DNA from 4 places in the Pseudarthrobacter sp. NIBRBAC000502771 genome. Region 1 is predicted to be linked to each of the others. Evidence: riboswitches for the same ligand, from Rfam matches in the RefSeq annotation. Region 1 holds a riboswitch; each other region holds the start of a gene.
What was found. A riboswitch is a leader RNA that binds a small molecule or an ion and turns the genes downstream of it on or off. The one in region 1 is predicted to bind thiamine pyrophosphate.

Region 1 (4,204 bases):
GGTGCCACCGCCTCCGCGGCAGCCATCCGCAGTTCCGTCCCGCCCAGGGCCGAGGTGAACTCCGCGTCATGGGTCACGGAAACCACCGCCGTACCCGCATCCAGAAGCTCGGACAGGAATGATGCGAGTTCGGCCCAGGTATTGGCATCCTGCCCGAACGTGGGCTCGTCCAGGATCAGCACCTGGGGGCTGGCGGCAAGGACGGTGGCCACGGAGAGGCGCCGCTTTTCCCCGCCGGAGAGCGTGTAGGGGTTGGCGTCCACCAGCTGGGTGAGCCGCAGGCGCTCCAGCAGTTCGTCCACCCTGTCCGCGCCGTGCCCCAGGTGCCGCGGGCCGAACTGCAGTTCGTCCAGTACCTTCCCGGTGACGAACTGGTGTTCCGGCTCCTGGAACACCGTGCCCACCCGCGAGATCAGCTGCTGGGCCTTCCACTTGTAGGGGTCGATGCCGGCGCCGCGGCTGAGGTCCAGCGTGGCTGAAACTTTCCCCGCCACGGGCTCCAGCAGGCCGGCCAGGGTCAGGGCGAAGGTTGACTTGCCGGCACCGTTGGGACCGGTGATGGCAAGGGCCTGCCCGGCGCGGACCTGTGCAGCCACGTCCTCCTGGACCGGCGCCGGCGGAATCTTCCGAAAGCCCTGCCGGCGGGCGCGTCCGCGGGACACGGCAAGCTGCTCAGCGGCCAACAACAGGTTCCCCGTTCCCGGGGCGGGGACCGCAGCGCGGGGTCGGGTCGCGGGCACATACCCGGGCACCCACACGCCGGCAGCGGCCAGCATGGTCCTCGCCTCACTGAGCACACGGTCCGGCGGGCCGTCCAGGAGCACGGCGGGATCCGAGGCCGAGCCCGGCTGCAGGACAATGATCCGGTCCACCAGGTCCTTCCAGACGGAAACCCGGTGCTCCACCACCACAAGGGTGGCCCCGGTCTTGTCCAGGCAGCGGGCCACGGCGTCGCGGACCTCCAGGACGCCGTCCGGGTCGAGGTTGGCGGTGGGTTCGTCCAGCAGGATCAGGCCGGGACGCATCGCCAGGATGCCCGCCAGCGCCAGGCGCTGCTTTTGCCCGCCGGACAGGGCCGACGTCGGGTGGTCCAGCGGGAGGTGGGAGAGTCCGACGTCGGCAAGCGCCGCGTGCACCCGGGGCCAGATCGCGTCGCGGGGCACCGCGAGGTTTTCGGCGCCGAAGGCGACGTCGTCCCCCACCCGGGAAAGGACCACCTGCGTTTCGGGGTCCTGCTGCATCAGGCCGGCGCGGCCGCGCTGGGCGCGGGGCGCGGCTCCGTCCACCCGGAGCGAACCGGACTCGTCGGCGTCGCCTGATTCGCCGTCGTCGTCGATGTCTCCCAGGACGCCGGCCAGCGCGTGAAGCAGCGTGGACTTCCCTGCGCCGGAGGGGCCGAGCAGGAGCACCCGCTCCCCGGGGGCGATGTCCAGGTCAAGGCCGTGGACGGCGGGTTTGGCTCTGCCGGCATGCCGCCAGCCCCAGCCACGGGCGGTGACGGCGGCGGGGCGGACCGCGCCGGAGTCCTGGGAGGGTGCCATCAGGAGAAGACGGGCTCCGTTGCGGCCTTGCGGGACGCGAAGGAGCTCAGCACCCCGGTGCGTGCCAGGCCGCGGGTGGCAACCCAGGCCAGGGCACCCGCAAGGATGGCCCCGGAAATGGTGGTGAGGACAATGTAGGCCAGCTTGTCGGCGCCGGAGTAGGCGATGTTCCAGCCCCACGGTGCAAACGAATCGTTCAGGCCGCAGAAGAATCCGGCCGCGGCGCCTGCCAGCAGGGACACGGGCAGGTTGAACTTGCGGTAGACGAAGATTGCGAAGATGATTTCCGCGCCCAGGCCCTGGATGAAACCGGAGAACAGGACCGAGGCGCCGTACTGGGAACCCATCAGCAGTTCGCCGGTGGCGGCGACGGTCTCGCAGAACAGGGCCGCCCCGGGCTTGCGGATGATCAGCATTCCCAGCACGCCGGGAATCATCCAGCCCCCGGCGAGCAGGCCGGTCAGGGGTGGGTAGGCTGCGTTCATGGGGGCCGACAGGGCGGCGGCACCCTGGTCCCATGCCCAGAAAATAACGCCGCCCGCGATGGCCACCAGCGCGGCGACGACGATGTCCACGACGCGCCAGGACTTGCTGGTGGTCTTCTTGATTGCTGCAGTACTCATGTGATCCTCCTGGGAAACAGGAGGGGAAAGTGGACCCGGCCGGCGGCCTGTGGCCGTGGAACCGCGACACTTTGAGAACTCGACTCCCTTGCGCCGGTACTAACCGGATCAGGTTCGAGGGTCTGCGGCTGTCCGCACTCTCAGCGCCCACCTGCGGTGCCCGGCTAATGCCAGGTTGTCCGACGGCGGCGCTCCCCTGTCGTTTTTAGTGTTGCTTTTGGTGTGGGTAACGCTTGTTGTTGTGCCCGGTTGGGCGTGGTCAAGTTTACACCTGGCCGGGCTGGATTGCGGGCTGCCGGCGCCAATCACCCGGATATGACCGGCTAGGCTGGGAGCAGTCCGTTTTCCGCCCGCAAGGAGTACCTGGAATGAACCTTCTCATCAAACTGCTCGGGACAGGCGTGAGCCTCGGCGCAGGCCTCGCCGGTACCAAACTGGTCAATGCCATCTGGGAAAAGACCACCGGACAGAAGCCGCCCACCGGCAAACACGAGGACGTACCCACCAGCCTGCGTTCGGCGCTGACCTTTGCGCTGATCTCGGCGTCGGTCAGTGCCATCATCCAGGTCCTGGCCAACCGCGGCACCCAGCGCGCCATCACCCGCTTCGCGAAGACCCAGGACATCGTCTAGCGTCGTGCCCCAGCGTTACCGGCCGTCGTCGGGGCTGTCCTTCCGGGCAGTCTCGGCGGCGGCTTTTTGCACCACGGCTTCCAGTTCATCGGTGGTGAGCAGTTCCCGGTGCAGGTGCTTGGTGCGGTAGCCGGCACGGCCCACCATGTGGGCGGACACGGGCACCGTGAGGAGTTGGAAGATCCACGCCACCACCAGAACCGGCCACACCCACCACGTCCGCAGCTGCAGCCCGATGGCCGCCAGCAGCAGGAAGAGCCCCAGCACCTGCGGCTTCGTGGCGGCGTGCATGCGGCTCAGGAGGTCCGGGAACCGCAGCAGGCCTATCGCGGCGCCCAGGGACATGAGGGCACCCACCACCATGAACACGGCGGAGACGAGGTCGATCCAGGCGTCGGGCCCGGAGAAGTCAGGATTCATTGGGCTTGACCCTCCTGTCTGCCACGAACCGGGCTACGGTCACGGAACCGATGAACCCGATGATGGAGATGGCCACCACCAGCATCAGGTTGTTCAGGTGCCGGTTCACCGCCATATCGATGCACAGCGCCCCGGCAAGGATTGCGAGCAGCACGTCGGCAGCCAGCACCCGGTCCAGCAGCGACGGGCCACGGGCGATCCGGATGATGGCACCGGCGGCCGCCAGCGAGAAAATGACGGCTGTGACAGCCAGGACAACGGGCATCATGCGCCGGCCTCCATACGGACCTCTTCAAGTTCATCCGCGGTGCCCATGATGCGGATCAGGCCCGCTTCAATGGAGCGGACCTCGTTCCGCAGGCCTTCCACGTCCTTCTTGGAGGTGATGTTGAGTGCGTGCAGGTACAGCGTGGACGTGGAACGGTCCACGTCCACCACCAGGGAACCCGGGATCAGGGAAATCACGTGTCCCGTGGCAGTGACGATCAGGTCCTGGTGGCTGCGCAGTTTCACCGCGACCACGGCATTGGTCACCTTGGGGCCGCGGACAGCTGCCAGATACAGGACCTGTGCGCTGGCCACCACCACCTTGCCCACGAAGGCCAGCGCAAACGGCACGGCGTGGAGAATATTGAACCGGCCGCTGAGCTCCACCGGCGGGAGGTAGAAGAGCCGGGCCACGCCCACGGCCAGCAGGGTCCCGAAGAGGAGGTTGCCGGGGCTGAAATCCTGCCACAGGGCGCCCCACACAATCACCAGCCAGACCAGGAGCGGAAGTTCCTGGCGCAGCGAAATGCGTTTACGGCTCATCGTCCTCCTCCCGCCGCGGTGGTGCCGGGAACGGCGATGCCCTCGCCCAGCACCGCCTGGATGTACGGCGTCCGGTCAAGCATGTCCCGGGCTGCCCGGTCCGAAAGTGCGAACAATGGTCCGGCGAAGACGGTCAGGGCAACACCGAGCACCACCAGGGCGGCCGTGGAGCCCACCA
Region 2 (4,204 bases), 1.0 Mb from region 1:
TCAAGATCGCGTAGGGGCGGGCTTGTTGGTTTCAAATCAAGGAAATCAACGACCGGGCATCCAATTCTACCCCTCCAGTCTAGCCGTAAGGGCACAAAAACACGGTTTCGGACCGCCTGGGGGCCGCCTGCCGTTCAGGAAACGAGCTCGAAGTGGATCTGCCGGGTGGTGATATCGGAGGAAACCAGCCGTACCCGGACCTTGGTGCCGGACTCCAGCTCCCCGGCGCACCGAGCGGTCACCGCCGGTTCGGCAATCTGGATAATCCCCGAACTGCCGTTCCCATTTCCATTCTTGCCATTCCCGTTGCCGTTCCCGTTCTGCGGCTTGGATCCGGAGATGACGATCGCATCGAATTCCTGCCCGATGTGGTTCAGCAGCAGTGCCGCTTCCACGGTATCCAGGGCCAGGCGCTCCATCCTTGACGCCAGCTGGTCCGATCCTGCCATGATGCCCGGAAGCAGGGGCAGGGCTTCGCGCGCCCAGCCGGGAACATCGCCGCCGTTGCTCAGGGCCTCGCAGATGACCAGCACGAACCGGTCCACCAAGCGGCGCAGCGGCGCCGTGGTGTGGGCGTAGGCGGCGCCGATGGCGGACTGGATACCGTCTTCGGGGACCGTGCCGTCAAAGGCGGTGTAGGACGCGCCGCGGAACAGCATCCCGGCCGAATGCATGATGGCCAGCTGGCGCGGGTCGGTGGGATCGAGCGACCGCAGGTATTCGCCGTAGCTGACCTGCCCGTCCCACGGCCTGCCCAGCACCTCTGTCTGCAGCCGGAAGTGCCGCAGCGACCGTTCGTCAGGTGCGGGCATGGTGCGCAGGATGCCCACCTTGCCCTCAAGCATGAGCTGCGCGGCTGCCATTCCGGTCATCAACGAAATCTGCGCGTTCCAGTCCTCGACGGGAAGCTGCGGGACGGCGTCAATCCGGTAGCCGCCGTCCGGCAGCTGGACGATTTCCTGCTCGGGCATGTTCAGGCTGGCGCCCTCCCGTGCCCGTTCCAGCGCCACGCGTTTCAGCCCCACCTCGCGGAGCAGCCGGAGGACGGGTGGGGCGGTCCCGGCGTCGAGGGCGGCCTGGGCACTTTTGTAGCTGAGCTTGTCGCGGCTGCGGACCCGCGCCCGCCGGACGCCGACGGTAATCACGGACGCTTCGCCGTCGAGCGTGAAGTCCCAGACGAAAGCCGAGCACTCCTGGCCGGGCAGCAGGCTGCCGGCCCCCTCGCTGATCACCTCCGGATGCAGCGGGATCCGGCCGTCCGGAGCGTAGAACGTCTGTCCGCGGCGCCGGGTCTCGGCGTCCAGCGGCCCGCCCGGTGCAACGAATGCGGGGACGTCGGCGATGGCATACATGACGCGGTAGCCGGTGCCGTCCGGTTCGATGAAGACTGCCTGGTCCAGGTCCGTGGAGGACGCCGGATCGATAGTCACGAACTCGACGGCGGTCAGGTCGTAGGACGGCAGCTTCAACGCCGCGACGGCGGCCCGGGCGTCTTCCACCGCGTCGGCAGGGTACGGCCCGGGCAGCTCAAGTTCGGTCCGCAGCAGGCCCAGCGCCTCTTCCAAGGCGTTCCTGTGGTCACGGACGTTAGGGGCCAACCGATGATGCGACACAAAATTCAGCGTAGCGCCAAGTCCCGGGATTAAGCAGTCTCAGCCGTCCAGCGCGCCGAGGAGCGAGGCAGCGGCTGCCGCGGGGTCGGCGGCCTCGGTGATGGCGCGGACCACCACGATCCGGCGTGCACCGGCCGCCACCACCTCGCGGACGTTCCCGTGGTCGATGCCGCCGATGGCAAACCACGGCACCGGATCCCCGGCCTGCCCGGAGGCATCGGCGGCGTACTTCACCAGTTCAGGCCCGACGGCGGCCCTGCCGGGTTTGGTGGGTGTGGCCCATACCGGCCCAACGCAGAAGTAGTCCAGCCCGGACGGGCCGCCGGTCGCAGCGAGGGCGGCGTCGACCTGGCCCGTGGTGTGGCTGGAGAGGCCGATGGCGGCGTTGCCGTTGACCAGCGTGCGCGCCGCAGCCAGCGGAAGGTCCTTTTGGCCGATGTGGAACACCGGCGCCCCGGACAGCACGGCAATATCGGCGCGGTCATTGACGGCCCACAGCCGGCCATGGCGTACCGCGGTCTCCTTCAACGCCGCCAGGAGGTCCAGTTCCTCGGCGGCCTCGATGGTCTTGTCCCGCAGCTGGATGATGTCCACGCCGCCGGCAAACGCGGCGTCCACAAACTCCGCGAAGTCGCCGTGCGCAGTGCGTGCATCGGTGCACAGGTACAGGCGGGCCGCCTTCAGGGCGTCGTTGTGGCCGGCGTTGGCAACTTCGGCTATGCCGGCCGGGGCTGCTGGAGCGTGGGGGCCTGCGGGCAGGGAGGAAGCGGACACATTCATGCCTGCAAGCCTAGTTCCTCTAAACTGGCCTGGTACTGCGGGAGCCCGCGGCAGCTGTCACAAAGCGCCGGGCTGAGAGGGCGTCAGAGCCGACCGCTTGACCTGATCCGGATAATGCCGGCGTAGGGAAGGAACCTTATGAGCACCCCCGTTGACCATCGTGCCGGGCCGTCCAGTGCCCCCCGTTCCACGGTCCGCGCGGACGTCGCCGTCATCGGCGGCGGAGTGGTGGGCCATGGCATCGCCTGGGAGGCGCAGCGCTCCGGCCGCTCCGTGGCCCTGATCGATGACGCGCCCGGAAGCGGTGCCAGCTGGGCCGCCGCAGGAATGCTGGCCCCCGTCAGCGAACTGCACTACCAGGAGGAGGACCTCCTGGAACTGATGCTTGACGCTTCCTCCCGCTGGCCCGGTTTCGCCGCAGGCATCGCAGGAGCCACCTCCGGTTCCGGATACCTGACGACGCCGACACTCGCCGTGGGTGCCGACGCCGCGGACCGCCGCGCGCTGATGGACCTCCGCGCCGTACAGCAGGCCAACGGACTTGCCGTGGAACCACTCACCGTGCGGGACGCCCGCAAACGCGAGCCACTCCTCAGCCCCGCGATAGCCTGCGCCCTTGACACGCCTGCGGACCACCAGGTCGATCCCCGCCGCCTGCTGGCTGCCCTGCGGCAGGCCCTCGCCGGTGCCGTCCGCGGGAAGCCTGGCCTGGCTGTTGCAGGGGCGGTGGAAGGGTACGCCGTGCCGGACCGGGCCGGCGGCCTGCTGTGGGAGGGCGGAAGGGTCGTCGGCGCCAGCCTGGCTGGCGGCGGCACCGTCCTGGCAACGGAAACGATCGTGGCCAACGGGCTGCAGGCAGGGGACCTGGGCGGCCTGCCCGACGGCCTCGACCTGCCCCTGCGCCCCGTACACGGAGACATCCTCCGCCTCGCCGTTCCGCAGCACCTCCAGCCCCTTGTGACGTCCACGGTGCGCGGGCTGGTGCACGGTGTCCCCGTCTACATCGTTCCCCGGCAGGACGGGACCGTGGTCATCGGAGCCACCCAGCGCGAGGACGCGCTGTCCGATGCCGTCAGCGCCGGGGGCGTCTATCAGCTGCTGCGCGATGCCCAGGCGCTGGTGCCCGCCGTCGCCGAACTGGAGCTGCTGGAGTGCACCGCAAGGGCCCGGCCCGGAACCCCCGACAACGCGCCGCTGCTGGGCCGCGTGCCGGCGGCCCCCGGATCTGCAGGCGACAAGGCCGGGCACGTCCCCGGACTCATCATCGCCACCGGGTTCTTCCGGCACGGGGTGCTGCTCACTCCCGCTGCCGCAGCCATCTGCGCCGGGTTGCTGGACGGGCATGCCGACCCGCGCTGGGCGCCCTTCAGTCCGGAGCGGTTCTCGCGTCCGGCCGCCGCCCGCACAAACCACCACACCAAGGAGACAGTGTGAACATCACCCTGAACGGAAACACCCACACGGTGGCGGACGGCACCTCCATCACCACGCTCGTCAGCCAGGTCACCGGACGCCCGCTGGCACCGAACGGCCAGGCGACCGACGGCGGGAAGCTGGGGGTCGCCGTCGCCCATAATGCCCAGGTGGTGCCGCGGAGCCAATGGTTCGCCACGGCGCTCGCCGAGGGCGACGACATTGAACTTGTCACAGCAGTACAGGGAGGCTGACACCATGACCGAAACAGGCACCATCAACCCGGCCGGGAATCCCGGGGCCGCCGACGGCCTGGTGATTGACGGCGTCGCCCTTGGATCCCGGCTGATCATGGGCACCGGCGGGGCACCCAGCCTGGACGGCCTGGGCGCTGCACT
Region 3 (4,204 bases), 1.5 Mb from region 1:
CTCCGGCGGCTCCCTGGTGATCGACCGCACCGAGGCCATGACCGTGGTGGACGTCAACACGGGCAAGTTCACCGGCAGCGGCGGCAACCTCGAGGAAACCGTCACCAAGAACAACCTCGAAGCGGCCGAGGAAGTGGTGCGCCAGCTGCGGCTGCGCGACATCGGCGGCATCATCGTGATCGACTTCATCGACATGGTGCTCGAATCCAACCGCGACCTGGTCCTGCGCCGCCTGGTTGAGTGCCTGGGCCGCGACCGGACCAAGCACCAGGTTGCCGAAGTGACCTCACTCGGACTGGTCCAGATGACGCGCAAGCGCATGGGCACCGGCCTGCTGGAGGTGTTCGGCGAGCAGTGCGAGGCCTGCGCCGGCCGGGGCGTCGTGACCCACGACGACCCCGTGGAGCACCGCCGGGCCAACACGGTGGCGGCCGAGCACCACGTCCAGCGCACCGACAACCGGCCCGAAACCCGTGCGGAGGCCCGCCCGGAAGCGCAGCGGAACGACGCCCAGCCCGGCGTCCGGTCCGAACGCAAGCGGCGGCGGGGACGCGGCGGCCAGCAGCCCGAGGCTGCCCCGGCACCTGCCGTCCATGTCCACACCGTCCAGCCGGACCCGTCCGACGCCGAGCGGCACGCCAAGGCGGAGGCAACCAGGCTTGCCCTGGCGAACATCGCCGCTGCCGCCCATGCGGCCCACCTGCACGACGACGAGGTAGCGGCTGCCCGGCAGGTGCCGGCCGCGGAGCCTGCGCAGGTACCCGTTGAGGAGAAGCACGACGCCGATGCCCCGGCACGTCCCGCAGCCGTCCTCACGTTCGGCGGCGAGGAAGTCCCGCTTCCGTTCGTGGAGCACGCCGGGGAACAGCATCCGAAGCCTGCCCTGACGCTGGACCGGCTTGCGGAAGCATTCGCACACCTGGGCCAGCCGGCCTCCCCTGTGGGGGACGCGCCTGCCAGTCAGGCAGAGGCTCTGCAGGCAGCAGAAGAGGCAGCACCGGAGCAGCCGGCCGGGGCAGGGGCGGCGGGAGCCCGCGCCGGTGCCGCTCCTGAGGCGTCCCCTGAAAAGGACTATTCGGACCACACGCTGGAGCAGTCCCGGCAGCGCCGGCCCCGGCGCCACCGGGCCGCCAGCCGTGCCCAGGGTGCCGCCAACGAGACCGCCGTCCAGCACCATGAAAACGTCCAGGCTGATGCCGGTGGGCACTCGCACGCAGCGAAGGCCCCCGAACCCGCGAAGGACCAGCCGGAACCGCGGAAGGCGGCCGAGGAACCCATCATCCTCGGCGTCGGGGTGCCTGCCTCGGAACTCTAGGCACAGGAGCTTCCAGCCAGGAATCCCCGTCCTGCGCATCGGTCCACCCGGATTACCGGGGGTACCGTGCGGGGCGGGGATTCCTGCCGTTGCGGGATGGCCCATTTTTGCGGCGGCCGTTGTCACCTTTTTCCCGGGTGCGGCACACGGGCTAGGGTAGGAACCGACACGGGGTGCCGCGCAGCAGGCCGGCTGAGATCCAGACCCGTTGAACCTGTCCGGCTAGTACCGGCGAAGGGATGTCTCTTGTCTTCGACCCTTTCCATGCCCCTGCCAGCTTCCTCCGCCGCCAGCACCGGGCTGCCAACCGGCCGGGAAGTCCCGCGGGTCCTGTCCATCGCCGGCTCCGACCCGTCAGGGGGCGCAGGCATCCAGGCCGACCTGAAAAGCATTGCCGCCCACGGCGGTTACGGCATGGCTGCTATCACGGCCCTGACGGCGCAGAACACGTGCGGTGTACAGGCAGTCCACGTTCCTCCCGCGGCCTTCCTGGCGAAGCAGCTGGACGCGGTCAGCGATGATATCTCCATTGACGCCGTCAAGATCGGCATGCTGGGGGACGAGGCCGTGATCGGCACTGTCCGGCTTTGGCTGGAGAAGGTCCGTCCCGCCGTCGTTGTCCTGGACCCGGTGATGGTGGCCACCAGCGGCGACCGGCTGCTGAAAGAGTCCGCCGAGGCCGCCCTCCGGGACCTCTTGCCCCTGGCCCACCTCATTACCCCCAACCTGCCGGAGCTTGCCATGCTGGTGGGCGCGGATCCAGCAGACAGCTGGGCGGCTGCGCTGGAGCAGGGGAGGCGCCTGGCGGATGCCACCGGCGCCACCATCCTTGTCAAGGGCGGGCACCTGGCGGGTGCGGACTGCCCGGATGCGCTGGTCAATACGGCAGGCCTCCTGCCAGGGGAAGTGGTGGAGGTGCAGGGAAACCGCATCGACACGCGCAACAGCCACGGCACCGGCTGTTCCCTGTCCTCCGCGATGGCCACCGTCCAGGCACGCCTTGGCGACTGGGAGGCATCGCTCCGAACGGTCAAGCCATGGCTGGCCGTCGCCCTTGAGAAGTCGGAGCAGCTTGAAGTGGGCTGGGGAAACGGCCCGGTGCACCATTTCCACCATGTGCGGCCGGCCCTCGCGGAAGGCGCTTTCGCTGCCCGGCTGTGGACGGAAGCCCAGCAGGACCTGGCGGACATCTACGCCCTGGACTTCATCCACGGCCTGGCCGCCGGGGACCTGGCCGAGAAGGACTTCGCCTACTACCTGGCGCAGGATGCCCTGTACCTGAACGGCTACTCCCGGGTCCTTGCCCGGGCGAGTGCCCTGGCCCCGTCAGAAGGGGAGCAGCTGTTCTGGGCCGGATCATCGCAGCAGTGCCTGGAGGTGGAGTCGGAACTGCACCGCTCGTGGCTCAGCACCCGCCCCGCCCAGGGCGGACTTGGCCCCGTCACCAAGGCCTACGTGGACCACCTCACCGCAGCATCGGCGTCGGGAAGCTACGCCGTCCTGGCCGCCGCCGTCCTGCCCTGCTTCTGGCTTTACGCCGAAGTCGGGGAAAAGCTGCACGCCCGGTTCCTTGCCTCGGGAGAGCCGGGCGGCCACGCCTACGCAGCCTGGCTCCGGACCTACGCGGACGAGGGCTTCGCCGAGGCCACCCGCCGGGCCATCGCCATCGTGGACGCAGCAGGACGGAGGGCCTCCGACCACGAACGCGCGGCGATGGTGACTGCGTTCAAGCAGTCCTGCCGCCTGGAAGTGGAATTCTTCGACGCGCCGAGGTTGCATTCCTGAACCCTCCGGGCAGCGCCGCCGCTATGATGGAGTCCATGGTTGCGGTGCTGCCTGTCGGAGTGTGGTTACTACCACACCCGGGCCGCCGGAACCAGCCTCATTTGCGGCCGTAGATGGATTTAGCGTATTCTGGATCTTCGGTGCTTACGCCAACACTTGGGTTATGACCCCACGGCGTTGAGGCACAGCGCGAACCCTGGCTTTTTTGAGTCGGTTCCGCACGCAAATTTTGTAATAAACGTCGAGAGAAGTGAGTTCCCAAGTGGTGTACGCGATTGTCCGCGCAGGCGGCCGCCAAGAGAAGGTTTCCGTTGGAGACTTCGTTACCCTGAACCGCGTCGCCGGTGGAGCCGGCAGCACCATTGAGCTGCCCGCACTGCTCCTGGTTGATGGTGACAAGGTCACCTCTGCCGCCGCTGACCTGGCCAAGGTAACTGTTACGGCTGAAATCCTCCAGGACCTGCGTGGTCCTAAGATTGTCATCCAGAAGTTCAAGAACAAGACCGGCTACAAGAAGCGCCAGGGTCACCGCCAGGAACTGACCAAGGTCAAGATCACCGGCATCAAGTAACCACCGGTTACTGTTCAGGTATTTCAACAGATTCCCCAGAATTTAGAGGCAGGCATTTCAGATGGCACATAAAAAGGGCGCGAGCTCCACTCGCAACGGTCGCGATTCCAACGCTCAGTACCTCGGCGTCAAGCGCTTCGGCGGCCAGGTTGTTTCCGCCGGCGAGATCATCGTCCGCCAGCGTGGCACCCACTTCCACCCCGGCGCCGGCGTTGGCCGTGGCGGTGACGACACCCTGTTCGCACTGACCCCGGGCGCCGTTGAATTCGGCACCCGCCGCGGTCGTCGCGTAGTCAACATCGTTGCTGCTGCAGCTGCAGAGTAACAACCAGTTCTGAAGCGGTGGAGCGGGCCTGAGGGTCCGCTCCACTGTTCTTTTAACAGCATTACAATCGATGTGGCGTCCCCGGGCGCCCCATAAACAGCACCTGAGGAGATCCACGTGGCCAGCTTTGTAGACCGGGTAGTACTGCATGTATCCGGCGGAACCGGCGGCCATGGTTGCGTCTCCGTCCACCGCGAGAAGTTCAAGC
Region 4 (4,204 bases), 1.4 Mb from region 1:
ATCAGGAAGCGCCAGGTGCCGTTTTGACCGCTCAAGACGACACCTGGCGCTTTTTCGTGGGGATGTCGGCAGCGTGGAATAGGGTTGGGACATGTTCAAGCAGAGGGTAGTTTTCGTGCACGGCGCCGGAAGTTTCGGTGCCGCCGCATGGCCGCGCCAGCACGGCATGGCGCTGTCCTATGACGCCCTGTTCCTCCGCCGGCACGGCTACGATGCCGCCGCGGAGCCGGTGGATTCGTCGTTCACGGAAGATACCGCGATCATCCTGCGGTCCCTGGGCGACGACGGCCGTGGCGCTGCCGGCGGACACGTCGTTGCGCACGCCCAGGGGGCAATCGCCGCCATGATGGCCGCCGTCGAACGCCCGGACCTGGTCTTTTCCCTGACGCTGGTGGAGCCCGCCTGCCTGTCCCTGACGGCGGAACTGCCGGCCACGGCCGCCCACATCCGCCTGATGCAGCCACTGTTCGACGTCCGCCACCAGCTCAGCGATGACGACTTCCAGCGCGAGTTTGTCCGCCGGATCTACGCCACCGACCTGCAGCAGCCTGCCACCACCGAGGAGAAGCGGTCCGCGCGGCGGCTGCGGCTCCAGGAGCCTTCCTGGGAAGCGCCGTTGCATATTGTTCCCGGCGTCCCCACCTTGGTCCTGACTGGTGGCTGGGAGCCGCTGTACGAGGAAATTGCCGGGTACCTCCGGGAGACCGGCGCCCTGCACCGCGTTGCCGCGGGCGGGCACCGGCCCCAGGACTCCCGGGACGGGGACCGGGCCATCCGCCAGTTCATCAGCGGGGTCGGCAGGAGCCAGGCCGCCCGGGCGTCCTAGCCGTCAGCGGGGACCCGCAGCTCCGGCAGGTAGACCTTGCCGCCGGCTGCCAGGAACTCCTCGTTCTTCCCCCGCATGCCGGCGGCCAGGTCCGCCAGCGCCGCCTGCGTGTCCGCGGAGCCATATTCGTCCCGGATGTCCTGGCTGATCCGCATGGAGCAGAACTTCGGACCGCACATGGAGCAAAAGTGCGCCGTCTTGGCCGGTTCGGCCGGTAGCGTCTCATCGTGGAACGACTCCGCGGTCACGGGGTCCAGGGACAGCGCGAACTGGTCCCGCCAGCGGAATTCGAATCTCGCCTTGGACAGGGCGTCATCGCGCTCATGCGCCCCGGGGTGGCCCTTGGCCAGGTCCGCGGCGTGCGCTGCGATCCTGTACGTGATCACGCCCGTTTTCACGTCGTCCTTGTTGGGCAGGCCCAGGTGTTCCTTCGGCGTGACGTAGCAGAGCATGGCTGTGCCGTACCGGGCGATCTCGGTGGCGCCAATGGCCGAGGTGATGTGGTCATACCCGGGCGCCACATCCGTCACCAGGGGCCCCAGGGTATAGAAGGGCGCACCCTTGCACAGCTCCTGCTGCCGCTCCACGTTCTCGCGGACCAGGTGGAAGGGAACGTGGCCCGGCCCCTCCACCATCACCTGCACGTCGTACTCCCAGGCCCGCTGCGTCAGTTCGGCGAGGGTGTCCAGCTCAGCGAACTGCGCGGCGTCGTTGGCGTCCGCCGTCGAACCGGGGCGGAGGCCGTCGCCCAGCGAGAAGGCGACGTCGTATTTGGCGAAGATTTCGCACAGCTCGTCGAAGTGCGTGTACAGGAAGTTCTCCTGGTGGTGGGCCAGGCACCAGCCCGCCATGATGGAGCCGCCCCGCGAGACAATACCGGTGACGCGGTTGGCGGTGAGCGGGACATAGCGGAGCAGCACGCCCGCGTGGATGGTCATGTAGTCCACACCCTGTTCGCACTGTTCGATCACGGTGTCCCGGAAGATTTCCCAGGTCAGGGCGTTGGCCTCACCGTTGACCTTTTCCAAGGCCTGGTAGATGGGGACGGTTCCAATGGGCACCGGGGAGTTGCGGATGATCCACTCCCGCGTGGTGTGGATGTCATCGCCGGTGGACAAGTCCATGACGGTGTCCGCGCCCCACTGGGTTGCCCACTGCAGCTTGTCCACTTCCTCGGCGATCGAACTCGTCACGGCCGAGTTGCCGATGTTCGCGTTGATCTTCACCAGGAAGGCCTTGCCGATGATCATGGGCTCGGATTCCGGATGGTTGATGTTGTTGGGAATGATGGCGCGGCCGGCAGCCACTTCGCTGCGCACCAATTCCACATCGCAGTTCTCGCGCAGCGCCACGAACCGCATTTCCTGCGTGATGACGCCCTGCCGGGCATAGTGCATCTGCGTCACCGTCCGGCCGTCGACGGCGCGGCGGGGCACGGGCTGCGCGCCCTTCCACTCCGCGGAGGCGGCGCCGCGGCGGACGGCCGAGCGGCCGTCGTCCAGCAGGTTGCGTTGCCTGCCGCTGTAGGCCTCGGTGTCTCCGCGCGCCACGATCCACTCCGCGCGGAAAGGCTCCAGGCCGCGGACGGGGTCGCTTCCCGGCCCCGCCGTCCGGTACGTCCGGAACGGTGCGTTCGGCTGGCCGTTGGGGGACGGCTCAAGGGCAATTTCCGTCACCGGTACCCGGATCCCGGACGCCTCATCCGCGAGGTAGGCGAGGGAATGCGACTTCAACGACTGGGTTTCCGGCGGCATTGACGCGCCACCGGGCACCCTGTCAGACGGCTGGAGGGCAGGGTTCAATTGGGTGTTTTGCGTACTCAAGGGAATACTCACTTCCTTCGCCGGCATTACCCGGACAGGTTCAACGGTCGCAGGCTGCGTCAGCCCGATCTCAGCCCCTGCAAGGGCACCCGTGTGGTCAGGAACGAAGCTACCACAGGCGCCTGGAGCGGCCTTGTCATAATTGCGGTGCTAGCCTGGCCGGGCATCGAAAGGAGCCCCATGGCAGGCATCATCCACTTCCGCGGCCCCGTCCTGACTGCACCGGACACGGTGCGGCACGGCTCTGGTCCGTGGACGGCAGGCTTACGTTCAGCCGGCCGGCGGCTGCTCCGGACCGGGTTTTGGATGGCTGGGTGCTGCCGGGCTTCGTGGACGCCCACTGCCACATTGGGCTTGGGGCCACTGGTCCGGTCGAGCCCGCGGCGGCCAGGGACCAGGCGGAGGCGGACCTTAGCGCGGGAACCCTGCTGGTCCGGGACGCGGGCTCGCCGGCAGATACCCGCTGGATGCAGGGCGGAGTGGACTTCCCGGTGCTGATCCGGGCCGGGCGCCATATTGCCCGGACGCGCCGCTACCTGCGGGGCTTCGCCGAGGAAGTGGAACCCGAGGGCCTCGTGGAGGCCGTCCGGAAGCAGGCGCGCGACGGCGACGGCTGGGTCAAGCTCGTGGGGGACTGGATTGACCGGAGCGCCGGCGACCTGTCGCCGTCCTTTCCTGCCGCCGTCGTACGCGATGCCGTCCAGGCGGCACACGACGAAGGTGCCCGGGTAACAGCGCACTGCTTCGCTGAAGACACCCTGGACCAGGTGCTGGACGCGGGCATCGACTGCGTCGAGCACGCTACCGGGCTCCTTCCCCGCCACGTGCCCCGGTTCGTGGAGCAGGGCGTACCGATCGTGCCCACGCTCATCAATATCGCCACCTTCCCCGACATTGTTGCGCAGGCGGAGCCCAAGTTCCCGCGTTATGCCGCCCACATGCGCGTCCTCTGGGAAGGCAGGATGGAGCGGGTGGCGCAAGCCCATGCCGCGGGTGTACGCATCTTTGCCGGTACCGATGCCGGCAGCGTGATACGGCACGGCAGGATCACGGACGAAATCCTCGCCCTGCACGGCGCCGGCCTGCCCATGGAGGCGGCCCTGGACGCCGCCTGCTGGGCAGCCCGTGCGTGGCTGGGAGCGGACGGGATGGAGGAGGGTGCCCGCGCCGACGTCGTTGTATGCCGGGAAGACCCGCGGGCGGTACCGGAGACCATTACGGCCCTGGAGCACGTGGTGCTGGGCGGGCGGATTATTCGCTGACAAAATACGGCTCACGGAGGACTTGGAATAAATTGAAGCTTCAAGTAATTTTAACATGTGAGAGGCCGCCAATGGGACGGCCACCAATGCTAGGAGCCTTCAATGACCGCATCAGCCAGCAGCCAGGATCTTCTTCCTGCCGACCTCGCCATGGGCACCGTGATGCTCAAGGTGGGCGACATGAAGGTCATGACCGACTACTACCAGCGCGCACTGGGCCTTGAGGTGGTCGCCGAACAGGACGGCGGGCTCTACCTTGGCCGCCTGGGCCGGCCGTTGGTCCACCTTGCGCC

Region 2: linked by a shared signal. The riboswitch ahead of thiO (glycine oxidase ThiO) and the one ahead of NIBR502771_RS06830 (ECF transporter S component) in region 1 are both predicted to bind thiamine pyrophosphate.
Region 3: linked by a shared signal. The riboswitch ahead of thiD (bifunctional hydroxymethylpyrimidine kinase/phosphomethylpyrimidine kinase) and the one ahead of NIBR502771_RS06830 (ECF transporter S component) in region 1 are both predicted to bind thiamine pyrophosphate.
Region 4: linked by a shared signal. The riboswitch ahead of thiC (phosphomethylpyrimidine synthase ThiC) and the one ahead of NIBR502771_RS06830 (ECF transporter S component) in region 1 are both predicted to bind thiamine pyrophosphate.

The regions. Positions count from the first base shown of each region.
Region 1 is NZ_CP041187.1:1,456,058-1,460,261, reverse strand. It holds gene NIBR502771_RS06835 (ABC transporter ATP-binding protein) at 1-1,541, opposite strand, end outside; gene NIBR502771_RS06830 (ECF transporter S component) at 1,541-2,164, opposite strand; TPP riboswitch at 2,232-2,372, opposite strand; gene NIBR502771_RS06825 (DUF4235 domain-containing protein) at 2,533-2,796, shown strand; gene mnhG (monovalent cation/H(+) antiporter subunit G) at 2,812-3,216, opposite strand; gene NIBR502771_RS06815 (monovalent cation/H+ antiporter complex subunit F) at 3,206-3,484, opposite strand; gene NIBR502771_RS06810 (Na+/H+ antiporter subunit E) at 3,481-4,026, opposite strand; gene NIBR502771_RS06805 (Na+/H+ antiporter subunit D) at 4,023-4,204, opposite strand, start outside.
Region 2 is NZ_CP041187.1:2,490,026-2,494,229, forward strand. It holds gene NIBR502771_RS11725 (RNB domain-containing ribonuclease) at 135-1,613, opposite strand; gene thiE (thiamine phosphate synthase) at 1,653-2,393, opposite strand; TPP riboswitch at 2,421-2,539, shown strand; gene thiO (glycine oxidase ThiO) at 2,532-3,827, shown strand; gene thiS (sulfur carrier protein ThiS) at 3,824-4,060, shown strand; gene NIBR502771_RS11745 (thiazole synthase) at 4,065-4,204, shown strand, end outside.
Region 3 is NZ_CP041187.1:2,925,930-2,930,133, forward strand. It holds gene NIBR502771_RS13685 (Rne/Rng family ribonuclease) at 1-1,315, shown strand, start outside; TPP riboswitch at 1,475-1,572, shown strand; gene thiD (bifunctional hydroxymethylpyrimidine kinase/phosphomethylpyrimidine kinase) at 1,580-3,100, shown strand; gene rplU (50S ribosomal protein L21) at 3,363-3,671, shown strand; gene rpmA (50S ribosomal protein L27) at 3,733-3,996, shown strand; gene obgE (GTPase ObgE) at 4,114-4,204, shown strand, end outside.
Region 4 is NZ_CP041187.1:2,833,853-2,838,056, forward strand. It holds gene NIBR502771_RS13215 (alpha/beta fold hydrolase) at 92-826, shown strand; gene thiC (phosphomethylpyrimidine synthase ThiC) at 823-2,649, opposite strand; TPP riboswitch at 2,645-2,752, opposite strand; partial or broken gene NIBR502771_RS13225 (amidohydrolase family protein) at 2,830-3,911, shown strand; gene NIBR502771_RS13230 (VOC family protein) at 4,014-4,204, shown strand, end outside.